2 regions of the Paenibacillus sp. D9 genome follow, and region 2 is predicted to be linked to the other one. Evidence: riboswitches for the same ligand, from Rfam matches in the RefSeq annotation. Region 2 holds a riboswitch; the other holds the start of a gene.
What was found. Region 2 has a riboswitch for thiamine pyrophosphate ahead of thiC (phosphomethylpyrimidine synthase ThiC). Riboswitches for the same ligand answer to the same signal wherever they lie in the genome.

Region 1 (7,255 bases), 1.3 Mb from region 2:
GATCTTGGGATCCCGGTTTTTTTGTTTTGAGCAAGGGATGGATATGAACCCAATCCTGCCTATTGATTCAAAGACAGCAGCATCACTTATTCCCTTTTTGGACATGGATCGGAGGCCGCGGTTATGGCCGGAATCGGAAAAGGAAACCTAAGATAGGGTTGTCGATTTCTCTCGAATGCGGTAGAAAACGACAACAATAGGGGATATCAGGTAGAAAAAATGGCCTGTTGTTGGTAAAATTGCCCTGACTAATGAATAGACAGGGGGAAATCGCTTGCGAGCATGGCGTGCTTTACTCCTTTTGGCCATCGCCTCGGCCATCCTGCTGGCCGCCTGCGAGGCCTCGGGGGAGCGGCCGCCTCAGGAGCGGATCGTCAAGCTGCTGACGGCGAAGAAGATGGAGGGCAGGCTGGCGGGGACGGCCGGCAACGAAGAGGCTGTCCAAGCGATCGGAGAGGAATTTGCCCGTATCGGCCTGGAGAAATACAGCGGAGACGACTACCCGGTCCTATTTCCGTACCGATCGGCAGAACGCAGGGAGATCGGCCTGAAGGTGACGATGAAGGACGGCAGCGTCAAGGAGCTGGTGTATGGTAAGCATTTCCGGGAACGCGTCATCCGGATGGATCTCGACGCTACGGCCGAGCTGAAGCTGGGCGAGGATTCCATCGGCTCGCTGACGGCCGGTACCGCATTCGTGGCGGCATCGGAGGAGGAGCTCGATCGGGCGCAGAAGGGGAGCACTCGGTTCATCCTGGCCCGCACCGACATGCTCAAGCAATATCCCGCCCGGCGGAATCTTAATGTGCCCGTCGTGGAGATCAATGACGATACATATATCTTTCTGAAGAAGAAGCAGGAGGGAATTGAAAGCATCTCTCTGCGAATGAAGTATGAGGACAAGGAAGAGGCGAAGGCCGCCAGCGTCATCGGCAAAATCTCAGGCACGTCTGCAAGCGGACCGGATCACCATGTCCTCGTCCTTTCGGCGCCTCTCGATTCCCTGGGCTCGGACGCCGGGCAGATCTATGAGGGCGCTTCCCGGGCTGCGGCTGTCAGCGTGCTCGCGGGGCTGGCGGAATCGCTGAAGGCCCTTTCGGAAGAGAGGCCGTTTTATTCCGACATCGTCTTTTGCGCCTTCAATGGGAGGGAAAACGGGCTTCAGGGAAGCCAGGCTCTCGTCGATTCCCTCTATGATTCCAATGTACACCTTTCTGCGGTCAGCTTGGATGCGGTGGGGGTCAAAGGCGGCAAGCTCAACTTGCTAACCGACAACACGAAGAATCGTTTTGTAACCTCACTGGCGGATGTATTGAAGCAGGACGGCTTCAATGCGGATATACGCCACAACTTTGACGGCGATCATGCTTCCTTCGGCTATTATTCGCTCCCTGCGGTGTCGTTCGGGCTGGAGGAGCCGAACAGCGTGCGGACGGTCCGGGACCGGGCAGAGAATCTTGATTACGGGGAGCTGTCGCGAATTTCCGGCATCATTCTCGACTTTGTCCAAAAGCAGGACGAAGAGGCGAAGCTGGAGCATAACCACGCGGAGCTATATCCGTTCGGCCGGGAGAAATCGATGTATGAATACCAGGACGTCAAGCAGCAGCTGGTGCAAAGAGAGATGGCCAAACTGGCGTTCAAGCAGTACGAGCTGTTCGAGAATAAAGAGCAGAACATTCGGGAGCTGGTCTCGAACCCGTATCAAAACATGGATAAAGTGGAGTTCCAGAATCGATATCCGGGTTATTCTCTCCCGCAGAGCGTGGGGCGCTATTCTCTCCGGAGCGTGATTGCCATCCTGGACGAAAAAGCTTTCGGAGCGGGCAATCTGGATGATCTGGAGCCGAATCGGATTTATACGTCGGACAAGACAGTTGAAAAAAAGGATATCAATGAATTGAGTCTCAGCTACGAAGGGGAGAATGGTTCGGTTCTGTTTTTATCCGTGCTGAACGGAGAGGGAAGCTCGTCCATGCAGAATTCCGATACAATTCCATCTCGAGAGGTTCTGAAAAACGGATTGGAATTCACGGTCTATGATCGCGCCGGAACGGCTTTTTCGGTGCTGTACCCGTTCAACTCCGGAGGGAAGGACTACAAAGCCAGCCTGGTTGCCTATGTAATGACGGATACGGGGATGTCTCCAAAATGGGAGCTTGACGATGCGGAGACGGCCGCGCTGCTGAAGGGAATCGACTGGAAGGGCCTGACTTGAGTCAAGGGAACTGCATGGGAGAGCCGACGCCGGCGCTGAGGATAACGGATGCCCTGCTCAGGGAATAGAGATTGGCGCAGATTCCCCCAGGGCATATTAGGCAGCCATTTTTTAAATAGCAGGAACGTCCATACACAAAAAAGACCCTGGAGAGAGCAGTTCTCCAGGGTCTGTTTGGGTATTTTAGGAACCGCCGCGACGGCTGCCTCCTGCCTTCGTCCGTCAACGAACGTCGGTTGCGGCAAGCAAGGGATAATGGGTGCCGAGCAGCCAAGCCAGCAGCCAGAGGGCGGCGATGGAGACCGCATACAGGGCATCGATGCGCGACCAGCCATAGACGTAATAGTACGTGCGCTTGCCGCTGCCGCTGCGGAAGCGCCTCGCCTCCATGGCGGCGGCCATCCGGTGGGCGCGCCGGATGCTCTGGGCCAGCAGCGGCAGGGCATACATCCGCAGGCGGCCGTAGATTCCTTTGCGTCCGGGGCCGGCTCCCCGGATCTGGAGCGCTTGGCGGAGCGTGAAGAATTCATCCGCCAGCAGCGGAACCATATTGAGGGCGGCCAGGAAGCTGTAGGCGTACTTGGACGGCATCCGGAGCTGCTGCATGAGCGAGTAGAACAAGGCGACCGGACGGGTCGTAAGCGCGAAGGCGAGTCCGACCGCCGCGACCTGGAGCGAGCGGAGCCCCAGATGCAGCCCGCGATAGAAGCTTTCCTCCGTGATCCGGATCAGGCCGAGCTCGAACCAGAGCGTAGCGCCGGTCCCGAACATGATCATGCCGGAGGCTGACGAGATGAAGACAAGCAGGAACGGGGAAGCGTACAGCAGCACGCGCAGAGGCGGATGTCCGGTTGCAAGCAGCGGCAGCAGGGATGCGGCTGCGAGCAGGGCCATGACATTGGGGTTGTGGACGAACAGGGCGGCGACGAACAGCAGCACGGACACCGCTAGCTTCAGCGTCGGGTTGACGCGATGCAGCCAGGTTTCGCGATGGGAAAAGGTCAGATGCATGCCGTGCCGCCGCTCCTTTCCGCAACAAGCCCGCCGTCGACTAGCCACTGCCGGGTCGCGAAGCGCCGGACCAGCTCCGGGTCGTGGGTGATCATGAGAATGGCGCAGCCGCCCGAGCGAAGCCGTTCCAACTGCTCCATCATCCGCACCGTGCCGCTCGCGTCGAGGCCGAAGGTCGGCTCATCCAGCAGCAGCAGGCGCTGGCCGCCGACCATGGCCGTTGCGACGCTGAGCCTGCGCTTCTGTCCCATCGACAGCTGATAGGGATGGCGGCCGCCGAGGCCGTCGAGCGCGTAGTTCTCCATGAGCGTCCTTGCCCGGCTGCTGCGCTCCGGTTCCCGCAGCGATCGCGGCAAGGAGTAGGCGAGCTCGTCGAGGACGGAGTCCGTCACGAGCTGGAACTCGGGATTTTGGAAGCTCAGCGCGGCATGCTTGGCCATATCCCCGGGCTTTTTCAGGCTTTGGACCGGAATGCCGGGAATGTACAGGCTTCCCTTGGTCTTGATCAGCTTCATGATGGCGAGCAGCAGCGTGCTCTTGCCGGCTCCGTTGACGCCGGTGACGGCGATCCAGTCGCCGGCGTTCACTGCGAGCGGGCCGGTCCGCACCTTGGGCCGGCCGCCCCGCCATCCTTCCAGACCGTCCAGCTCGAGCAGCAGCTCGGCGGAACGGACGCCAGACGACGGAGCGGTCGCTGCGGGGCGGATGGCGGCATTCCGATCGTAGTCCTCCCAGAAGCCGGGGTACCAGATGCCGTATTCCCGCAGCAGATCCCGGTGCTCCCGGAACACGAGGCGAGGAGAGCCGTCGGCCTGGATGCTTCCGTCGGGTCCGAATACAATGACCCGGTCCATATCTTCCGCGATGCCGGCAATCTTGTGCTCGACGATGATGACGGTCCGCCCGCCCCAGACGGAGCGGAGCGAGCTCCATACCTGCCGCGTGCCCTCCTCGTCCAGGAGGGCGGTAGGCTCGTCGAGCAGCAGAGCATCGGGCTCCATGGCGATCATGGCCGCGATGGCAAGCCGCTGCTTCATTCCTTGGGACATGCCGGCTACCGGGAAATGGGGGTCTGCCAGGCACAGGCCGACAGCCTCGAGACAGCGAGAGATGCGGGCCGGCATTTCCTCGCGCGCAATGCCCGCGTTCTCCAGCGCGAAGGCGATTTCTTCGTCGGCATACGGCATGCAGAACTGGGAATCCGGATCCTGGAACACATAGCCCGGCCGGGCGGGAACAAGGCAGCAGTCCGCCTTCATCGGGATGCGGATGGCCGCCGGCACCAGGCCGCCGAGCACCTGCAGCAGCGTCGACTTCCCGCAGCCGCTCGGTCCGAGCAGCAGCACCTTCTGGCCGCGTTCGATGGTCAGGCTCAGCCCTTTGAAGAGGAGCGGAGTGTCTTCTCCGGGATATCGGAGCCGCAGGTTCTCTACGCGCGCCGCAGGCCCGGCATGTTGGACGGGCGCCATCGGCCGTTTCGCTGCAGGCACAGCCTCGTCGGCATGACGCTGCCGTTCGGTGCCGGTTCCGGAGGCATTCATAGAGGGCAAGCGGCCGCTCCCGATGGCGGGAGCGAGAGCTGCAAGCGGCGTCGAAGCCGCGCCGATCTCCCCGCCGTTCGTCGGAGTGTGGCTGCGAATGCAGCCTTTTAGGATGACGTCTGCAGCTTTCATCGCCTTATCCGAGAGCCTCGTAATCCTTGGCCGATGCCGGGCGGATGAGGCTCAGCACGCCGGTGCGCTCCAGCGCCTTGGCCAGCGCCCAGGCGAACAGGCCGGCGATGACGACGCTGCCGAGCAGACGCATGGAGACGAACAAGGTGTAGTTCCAGGCGGTCATTTTATCGATGTAGCTGTAATGCGCGTCGATGAAGATGGAGACGACGGCGGAGCCCAGGGACGCAAGGACCGTCACGATCGGACCTGCCTTCCGGTACAGGAAGGCGGCGAAGATGATTTCGGCTCCGAGACCCTGCAGCACTCCATAGACGAGCGTCGAGGCTCCCCACGATCCGCCCATGAACGCTTCCAGCGCGGCCGCGGCCGTCTCGGCGAGCAGCGCGGCCCCGGGCTTGCGGATCAGGAGGAAGGCGAAGGTGCCGGCCATGAACCACATGCCGTAGCTGAGCTGCTCCGCATGCAGGCCGAGCGGCTTGAGAATGTCGTACATCGGATTCCAGATGCGGTAGATGATGCCGAAAACGACGGCTACGACAAGCGTGACGAGAATGTCGGCGAGCGTCAGTCCTTTTGGACGGTCGGCATTGGGCATGGCGGTGGACATAAGAAATCAGACTCCCTCTCAAGGAAAATTGGAATGTTCCCCACAGATGGCTGCTGACCCGGCCCGACCTCCTCCGGGGGCATAGGAAAAGCCCGCCGGAAGCCGGCGGGCAGAGGGAATAAAGGCATATCCGCGCAGGATGGGCGCAAGCCCGGCGGCGCGGTGCATTCTCTCTACGCTGGCATTACCCAGATCAGATCAATGGTCAGCGGCATACGGCCGCAGTCTCAGCCCGACTTCATCGAGCCCCCATGCATGCTATGGAAATTGTCCTTACTATAACGTGAAAATCGGGAAGCGGCAAGAGGGATTATGGCCGGCGGTCAGCGGGGAGCGATATTTTCCGCGAGCAGCTCGCCCATCGGCGACCAGTCCGGCTCCGGGGGGCGGGTCGGGCTGGACACGGGCAGCAGCGGGAACAGAAGCTCCGCGATGCGGTACGCCTCCTCCAGGTGGGGGTAGCCCGACAGGATGAACCTGTCGATGCCGAGCGCGGCGTACTCCTTCAGGCGAAGCGCCACCGATTCGGGATCGCCGACGAGCGCGGTGCCGACGCCGCCGCGCACGCGGCCGATGCCGGTCCACAGGTTGGGAGCGATCTCGTCCTGCCCTTCGCTGTCGCGGACCAGCTGTGTCATGCGGCGCTGCCCGACCGAATCGAACCGGTCCAGCACGGCCTGCGCGCTCCGGGCGTCCTCCTCGCTGACATGGCGGATGAGCCGGCGGGCTGCGGCCCAGGCTTCCTCCGCCGTCTCCCGGACGATGATCTGCACCCGCAGGCCGATGTCGACCTGCCTGCCGAGAGCCTGGGCGCGGGAGCGGACGTCGGCGATTTTGGCCGCAACCATCTCCGGCGTTTCGGCCCAGGTCAGATAGGTGTCGATATGCTTGGCGGCGACGGCATGGCCGGCTTCCGAGGAGGCTCCGATATAGAGCGGCGGCGACTTGCGGCCGAAGGGAGGGTATTGGAGCCGGGCCCCTTCCACCTGGATATGCCTGCCGCGGAAGGTGACCTCCTCGCCGGCCATCAGGCGATGCCATACTTGCAGGAACTCGTCGGTAGCCTCGTACCGGTCGGCGTGGCTCAGAAAAATGCCGTCACCCCGCATTTCATGCGGATCTCCGCCGGTGACGACGTTCACGAGCAGCCTGCCCGAGGAGAGCCTCTCGAACGTAGCGGCCATGCGGGCGGCGATCGTCACCGAGACGCCTGCCGGGCGGACCGCCACGAGAAAACGCAGGCGCTCCGTGGCGGTCATGAGCGCGGATGCGACGACCCAGCCGTCCTCGCAGGCATGGCCTGTCGGCACGAGCATGCCGGTATAGCCGAGCCTGTCGACGGCCTGGGCGATTTGCCGGAAATAAGGCAAGTCGGTTATTTTGGCGCCTTGCGTCGTGCCCAAGTAGCGCCCGTCTCCCATTGTAGGGAGGTACCAGAATAGTTCCATGATGTCTCCTCCTGCATTATTGTCCGATTTGCCTGATGTCGAATTTATGAACGGGAAGCACCCGGCAGGCTGGCAACCTAGGAATGGAATAGCTCCCGTCTTTCCGTCTGAACGATGAATCTAAGGACGGTACGGCTCCTGCCTGGAGGACGGGCCTCCCAGCGGCATGGCTTCCGCTCGTCCGGTGCGCCCTTGCCGGGCTGCGCCTGACGGCGCCCCGTCCGCGATGCGCCCGATCAGCCATTCGCGGAGCTCGGCGAACTCCCGGCTGGATCGCAGCGGAGCCTTTCCTTCC
Region 2 (7,255 bases):
AGCCCGGCCCAGCGCAGCTTTGGTCGCGCGCCTTCCAGGAAAGGGAATATCCGGCTGCTCCACCGCTCCAGCCGCCCGATTCCCTTCTCCGTGACCGAGGCGTCGAATCCGGCAACATCTTCGGAAGCTCCGCATACGAGGGCGTTCCCCGATTTGCCGACCCAATAGGCCTGACTCGAAAACACCATATGCCTGACCGCTCCGTCGGGCACGTCGAAAGCGCAGATCTGACCGCGAATCGGATGAATGGACTCCGGCAAGCCGAACATCACCTCGAATTCCCCGGACCAGGCTCCGGTACAGATCAACAGCCTGTCCGCCTCGTGCTCTCCGGAATAATCGGTCGAGAGAGCGACGGACCGCTCCCCGGAACCGGATGTCCGCAAAGCAAGCTCCCGCAGGCTGCCGGCTCCGCCTATCATCCTGATCCCGGCCAGCCTGCAAGCCTCGGCCAGCGCTGCAGCGAGGCGGGGAGCCTCGACATGGGCTTCGGACGGCGTGTAGATGCCGCCCGCCGCTCCCCGCGCGAGAAGCGGCTCCATACGGGCGAGCTCGGCGGCGCTCAGCAGCTCGGCTCCGCTGCCGGCCGCCCGCTGCCAGTCCAGTCTCGAGCGCAGCGGGAGCAGATCCGCTTCATGATAAGCGACGCCGACGCTGCCGGTGCGCTTGAGCCCGGCCTTCATGCCGCTGGCTTCCTCGATTGCTGCCGTCCAATCCGGGTAACGGAGCAGGCTGCCGGCGCAAAGATGGAAGAAAGCGTCCGGCTGGTCGGCATTTTCCGAGAACGGTGCCAGCATGCCCGCCGCCGCTCCCGTTGCCTGGCCGCCGAAGCCGCCCTTTTCAATGATGGTCACCTCGCGGCCTCCGCCTCTGGCCGCCTCGTAAGCGCAGCTCAGCCCGATGATGCCGCCTCCGAGGATAAGCACCCTTTCCTTCACAGCCTCCACGCTCCCGAGCGATCGGCTTGGCGCGTGTACAGAGCGCCGGCTTCCGTACTGCTCGCAGAAGCATAGGGAAGCGCGGGGATGCGGCCGGCCAGCCTGGCCAGCCGGCCGGCGCGGATCGCGAGCGCCATCGCTTCGGCCATCGCCACCGGATCAGCCGCCCGCGCCACCGGCGTATTGGCCAGCACGGCCGATGCCCCCAGCTCCATCGCCTGAGCGGCGTCCTTCGCCGAGCCGATTCCGGCGTCCACGATGACGGGGACCGGCGATTCCTCCGCGATCAGTCCGAGGTTGTACGGGTTCAGGATGCCGAGCCCGGTTCCGATCGGTGCGCCGCCCGGCATGACGGCCGCCGCTCCGGCTTCGGCCAGTCTCCGGCAGAGGATGGGGTCGTCGGAGGTGTAAGGCAGCACCGTAAAGCCTTCGGCGACAAGCCTTTCCGTCGCTCGCAGAGTCTCCAGCGGGTCGGGCAGCAGCGTGCGGGAATCGGCGCTGATCTCCACCTTGATCCAGCTGCCGAGCCCTGCCGCTCTGGCCAGGCGCGCGATCCTCACCGCCTCGTCCGCATTGCCTGCGCCCGACGTATTGGGGAGGTAGATCCGCTTTTCTTCGGGCAGATGCTGCAGGATCGAATCGTCTTCAAGCTGCTCCAGGTTGACGCGGCGGACGGCGAACGTAATGACCTCCGCACCGCTTGCCCGGAGCGCCTGCTGCATGACGGCCGGGCTCGGGAAACGGCCCGTTCCGAGGAAGAATCGCGAAGAGAGCCTTGTCCCGCCCACTGTCCAGACATCCCGGCCCAGCTCCAGCTCAGGCTGAAGCTTCGAATCGACAGCGGTTGGACAACCCGTTCGAGGCTCTGTTTGAACTACGACCAAAGCATCTGTCTGAGCCTCTGTTCGAGCCACTGTTTGAGTCTCTGATTGAGCCTCTGTCTGAGCCTCTGTCTGAGCCTCTGTCTGAGCCTCTGTTCGAGCCTCTGTTCGCGGCTCAGCTTGAACCCCCATTTGATCTTCCATCACTCAGCCTCCCCCTACAAAGTGGACCAGCTCGATCTGCATTCCATCCGCCAGCCGATGGCGGCTCCAATTTCCGCGCGCCAGGATGATTCCATCCGCTTCGGCGACAATTCTCTGGCCGGACAGGCCGTGAAATTCGACCAGCTCCTGCAGAGTCGATGAATGCGTAAAGATTTCCTTGCCGTTCAATGTGAGGCGAAGCGGATGGCCCGGTCGGGAACCAGCCTCGGATGAGTCGGTCCGACCGGTTGCAGCCTCGCTTGCGGCAGCGATCAGGCTCCGCAGCTCCCGGCAGACAGCTGCGGGATCGGAGCTGCCGACAACCGCGGAGACGGCGCACAATCTCCTCGCCCCTGCGGCGAGCACCTCGCCTGCATTGCCGGGATGGATGCCGCCGATTGCCGTCCATGGAATGCGAACATGCCGCGCAGCCTGGCGGACGTATTCCAACGTGACCGCCGCCCGGCCCGGCTTGGTTGCCGTCGGATACACCGGCCCGACTCCGATATAGTCGGCGCCGGCCGTCTCGGCCTTCAAGGCCTGCTCCAGGCTGTGGGTGCTGATTCCGACGATCCGTTCCGGACCGAGCAGCTCCCTCGCATCCGCGATGGACAGATCGTCCTGGCCGAGATGGACGCCGTCGGCATCGGATTCAAGCGCGAGCAGGGGATGGTCGTTCACGATGAACGGCACTCCGTACTCCCTCGTAAGCCTGCGCAGCAGGCCCGCTTTCTCTCCCAGCTCCCGCAGCGAAGCTTTTTTGTCCCGCAGCTGCAGGATATCGGCTCCCCCCTCAAGCGTCTCCCGCATGACATCCTCCAGCCTTCTTCCGGGATGGCAGCCCTCGCCCGTAATGACGTACAGGCTGAACTCAAGCTTCTTCATCCTTGGCCTCTCTCTCCGGCGCATCCGCGCCCAAATAATGCCGACACCATTCCCAAGCCGTGTCAGGGTCCGCCGCGCCTTGCGCAAGCACTCTGCCGTCCGGAAACACGACAAGCTTCCCGTTGTCCGGGAGCGCTGCCCGCAGCAGATAAGGATTTAGCGTCAGCCGGCAGCCCAGCCTCTCCAGCCTTTTCTCATACGTTCCGGGTTCGGCAGGCTCCAGCTGCAGCTGGAACGAATCGCGGCCGCACAGAACGGCTATGTTCTGGCGGCGGGTGCTTCCGGCTGCTTCCGAGGCTGCTTCCGAGGCTGCTTTCGGAAGGAGCTCTCGACCTGTTCCCCATAGAGACTCCGCTTCTTCATCCTCCCGCCAAGCATCCTGCGTTCCCGGACGTGTCCCTCCCCCCCTCCGTTCCTGCACCGCTCTTGCGTTGCCGCAGATCGAACAGAGCCTTGACGGTCCGGGCAGCTTCGTTTCGCGCATCGCGTATGGCCACACAGAGGCGGAGACGAGCGTCCGGCGCATACCTTCCCTATCGCCTGCCAGCCATTTGAGCGCTTCAGCCGCCTGCAGCGCCGCGACCATCTCCACGGCCGGCGAGATCATGCCCGCCGTCTCGCAGGTCTGCCCGCTGTCCTGCTCCTCCTCGCCGCCGATCAGGCAGCGCAGGCAGCAGGTCGCGCCGGGAATGAGCGGAGCGCTCATTCCGGCCGCCCCGGCGACGCCGCCGTACAGGAAAGGAATGCCGGCACGGAAGCCGTATTCGCTCAGCACAAGCCTGGCCGCGGCATTGTCCGTACCGTCCAGCACCAGATCGCAGCCGCACGCGATCTTCTCCAGCACGCCGGGGGCCGTGAAATCGGCGGCAAACGCCTTGACTTCCACCATGCCGTTGATCCGTCTCAGCTTCCGCGCGGCGGCCTCCGCCTTGGGAAGCGCCAGCCGGGCATCCTCTTCGTCGAACAGCATCTGGCGCTGCAGATTGCTGAATTCCACGTAGTCGCGGTCGGCAAGCCGCAGCTCGCCTACCCCGGCCCGGGCCATATGCTGCGCCAGCGAAGCTCCGAGCGAGCCGGTACCGGCGACAAGCACGACGGCCTGGCCGATCCGCCGCTGTCCTTTCCAACCGATGGGAGCAAAGCGGATTTGCCTGGAATACCGTTCCTGAATGGCTTCTTGCGCCTCGGATCGGCTTGTTGCCGCCTGCTCAAGCATAGATGCTGCCGCCTCCGGCCTTGAACGCCTCCGCCTGCTCCTTCATGCCCGCCTCGATCGCCTCCGCCGTGTCCAGCCCTTCCCTCTCCGCGTAATCCCGAATGTCCTGCGTGATCCTCATGCTGCAGAACTTCGGCCCGCACATGGAGCAGAAATGAGCGCTCTTGGCGCCTTCCGCAGGGAGCGTCTCGTCGTGGTAGCTCATAGCCCGCTCGGGATCGAGCGACAGATGGAACTGGTCGCGCCAGCGGAATTCGAATCTGGCCTTGGACAGAGCGTCGTCGCGCTTTCGCGCCTGCGGATGGCCCTTGGCGAGATCGGCGGCGTGGGCGGCGATCTTGTAGGTGATGACGCCTTCCTTCACATCCTCCCGGTTCGGCAGCCCCAGATGCTCCTTGGGCGTCACATAACAAAGCATCGCCGTACCGAACCAGCCGATCATCGCCGCCCCGATCGCGCTTGTGATATGGTCGTAGCCCGGCGCGATGTCCGTCGTGAGCGGACCGAGCGTGTAGAAGGGAGCCTCGTCGCAGACCGCGAGCTGGCGGTCCATATTTTCCTTGATCAGATGCATCGGAACATGGCCCGGACCTTCGATCATGACCTGCACATCATGCTTCCAGGCAATCTTGGTCAGCTCGCCGAGCGTGTCCAGCTCCGCGAACTGCGCCTCGTCGTTGGCGTCCGCGATCGATCCCGGCCTCAGCCCGTCGCCCAGCGAGAAGGTCACGTCGTAAGCTTTCATGATTTCGCAGATATCCTCGAAATGCGTGTACAGGAAGTTCTCCCTATGGTGGACGAGGCACCAGGCGGCCATGATGGAGCCTCCCCGGCTGACGATGCCCGTAACGCGCTTCGCGGTCAGCGGCACATATCGGAGCAGCACGCCGGCATGGATGGTGAAATAATCGACTCCCTGCTCCGCCTGCTCGATCAGCGTATCGCGGAACACCTCCCAGTTGAGGTCCTCCGCCTTGCCGTTCACCTTCTCCAGCGCCTGATAGATCGGCACGGTCCCGACCGGAACCGGGGAGTTGCGGATGATCCATTCCCTCGTTGTATGGATGTTCTTGCCGGTGGACAAATCCATGATCGTATCGGCCCCCCAGCGGGTCGCCCACGTCATCTTCTCCACCTCCTCCTCGATCGAGGAGGTCACGGCGGAGTTGCCGATGTTGGCGTTGATCTTCACGTGGAAATGCCGCCCGATGATCATCGGCTCGCTCTCGGGATGGTTGACGTTGGCCGGAATGACCGCTCTTCCCGCCGCGACCTCGGAGCGTACGAATTCAGCTTCCATCCCTTCCCTCAAGGCGATGAACTCCATCTCGGGAGTCACGATGCCCTGCCTTGCGTAATGCAATTGGGTGACATTTTTCCCAGTCAGGGCTCTCCGCGGCAGCCTGCCGGATGGCGGGAAAATATCCGCTCCCCTTGCGGCCGCCTTGACTGCGTCGGAGAAGCCGTTGTCCTCGGGAAGGACGATTCGGCCCTCGTATTCCTCCGTATCCGCCCGTTCTGCGATCCAGCTCCTTCGCATGAGCGGCAAGCCTCTCGCGACATCTGCCTCGTAATCGGTGTCCGTGTAAGGACCGCTTGCGTCATAGATTCGCAGAGGCTCATTCGGGATGGAAACTCCCCGCACCTCGCTGTCCGACAGCGCGATTTCCCTCATCGGAACCATGATATCCTCCCGGCTTCCCTGCATGTAGACTTTGCGGCTGCCCGGCAGCGGCTCGGTATGTATGGCCATGGATAATCAAAAGCCCCCTTAACGGATGATGATATCCGCCAGGGGGCTGCACGCTTGGAAATGCCGGTCATGCCTTTAGTTCCCGATGGTCTGCACGAAAAACGCAGGCTGTCCGGGACACTCTACTGGCCGCTTCCGCCTTCATCGGCAGATTGCGGCAAGCAGATTGGTTGCGCCTATTTCTCCGCCGCCTCCCGCCGAAGGACGGCAAAAAGCCGCCTCCGGTCTGGAAGCGGCGAAAAGAGGCACAGGCCAAATAAAAGGCATGTTCGACCACTTTCCTACGCTGGCATGACCCAGATCAGGTTCGAAGGGACCAAAGCTTACGCTTTATCTCAGCCCGTGCGGGCGCCCCTAGTGGATATCTTGGTATGACTATAAGTCGGGTGGGGGAAGTTGTCAACTAGTGACCAACAGGTCTGTAAAGAATTTTGTGTAAACTCACCAAAGGTGAATGTATCGTCATAGCGCTATTTAGGGTGCAAAAGTAAAGCATTGACGCACGCACAACAGACTCATGAAATTTATATACATGCATGAACATAGATTAGATGTATTATTGGCTGAATGATGCCTTTATTCGACACACTGGGTAGCCCCACCAAAAAATAAAGCGGTTAGCTTAGAAACAGCCTCATAAAGCTCTATAATTTTGAAGCCTTCGGTTCGTATGCGGCAATTACATCCACAATAGAATCAACCGCTAAAAAAGAAAAGTGAAAGAAAGTTTCTGATTCAGCAATCCCATATGACTGTAGTGATAGCCAATGAATGTATTCCGAATTAGTCACCTTGAAGAAGGTATTGTCACTAAAGAACTCTGTGCCGTATCGCCCATCAAGATTATTTATCGTACTAAAACTTTCATCTGTACTTCTGTACGCACGTACTGAATCCTCGAATAGTACCTCTACTCTTTTAGATTCATCATTTGCATCGGAAAGCAGTATACGAAATCCATTGATACTGTCAGAGATTGATTCAACATAATACTTAGATGACAAGTCACTGCCAACTTCAACTTCCCATCTTTGCCAGTTCTTCTCCAAAAGTAACTTCCCTACCTTACCTCCCGGAATATCTTTCACATCAGTTACACCCATATTATTAAAATTACATCCTGACAGTATAATTGTCGTGTTATTCCTCCGATTAGTTGCGATGACTTTTCAATGGATTGCCCTCTCAGTGTCTATATCGAGAAAGGGTATTGTTCAGTTGCGAAAAATTATGAAAAAAACCGCAGAAAACGAAGATAACAAAAAACAGGTCAATCATGGTGGCATCTGACAATAGCTGCCAATAACTTGGCTAATATAGACCTATTAAATGTATCGGCATTTCGATATTTAGGTATAAAAATTAAAGCATTGATGTGCGTACAATTTACTTCAAGAAATCCTTACACGGGTATCACATGGGTTAGATGTATTATTGG

Region 1: another riboswitch for thiamine pyrophosphate. It lies ahead of VE23_RS18480 (ECF transporter S component); the one in region 2 lies ahead of thiC (phosphomethylpyrimidine synthase ThiC).

The regions. Positions count from the first base shown of each region.
Region 1 covers NZ_JZEJ01000001.1:4,106,432-4,113,686, forward strand. Annotated here, with positions in the region: gene VE23_RS18465 (M28 family metallopeptidase) at 275-2,218, shown strand; gene VE23_RS18470 (energy-coupling factor transporter transmembrane component T family protein) at 2,441-3,229, opposite strand; gene VE23_RS18475 (ABC transporter ATP-binding protein) at 3,220-4,902, opposite strand; gene VE23_RS18480 (ECF transporter S component) at 4,907-5,512, opposite strand; TPP riboswitch at 5,666-5,775, opposite strand; gene ssuD (FMNH2-dependent alkanesulfonate monooxygenase) at 5,836-6,960, opposite strand; gene VE23_RS18490 (ABC transporter ATP-binding protein) at 7,081-7,255, opposite strand, start outside.
Region 2 covers NZ_JZEJ01000001.1:5,448,143-5,455,397, reverse strand. Annotated here, with positions in the region: gene thiO (glycine oxidase ThiO) at 1-938, opposite strand, end outside; gene VE23_RS24380 (thiazole synthase) at 935-1,726, opposite strand; gene thiE (thiamine phosphate synthase) at 1,967-2,848, opposite strand; gene VE23_RS24370 (ThiF family adenylyltransferase) at 2,835-4,064, opposite strand; gene thiC (phosphomethylpyrimidine synthase ThiC) at 4,057-5,817, opposite strand; TPP riboswitch at 6,079-6,183, opposite strand; gene VE23_RS24360 (hypothetical protein) at 6,462-6,920, opposite strand.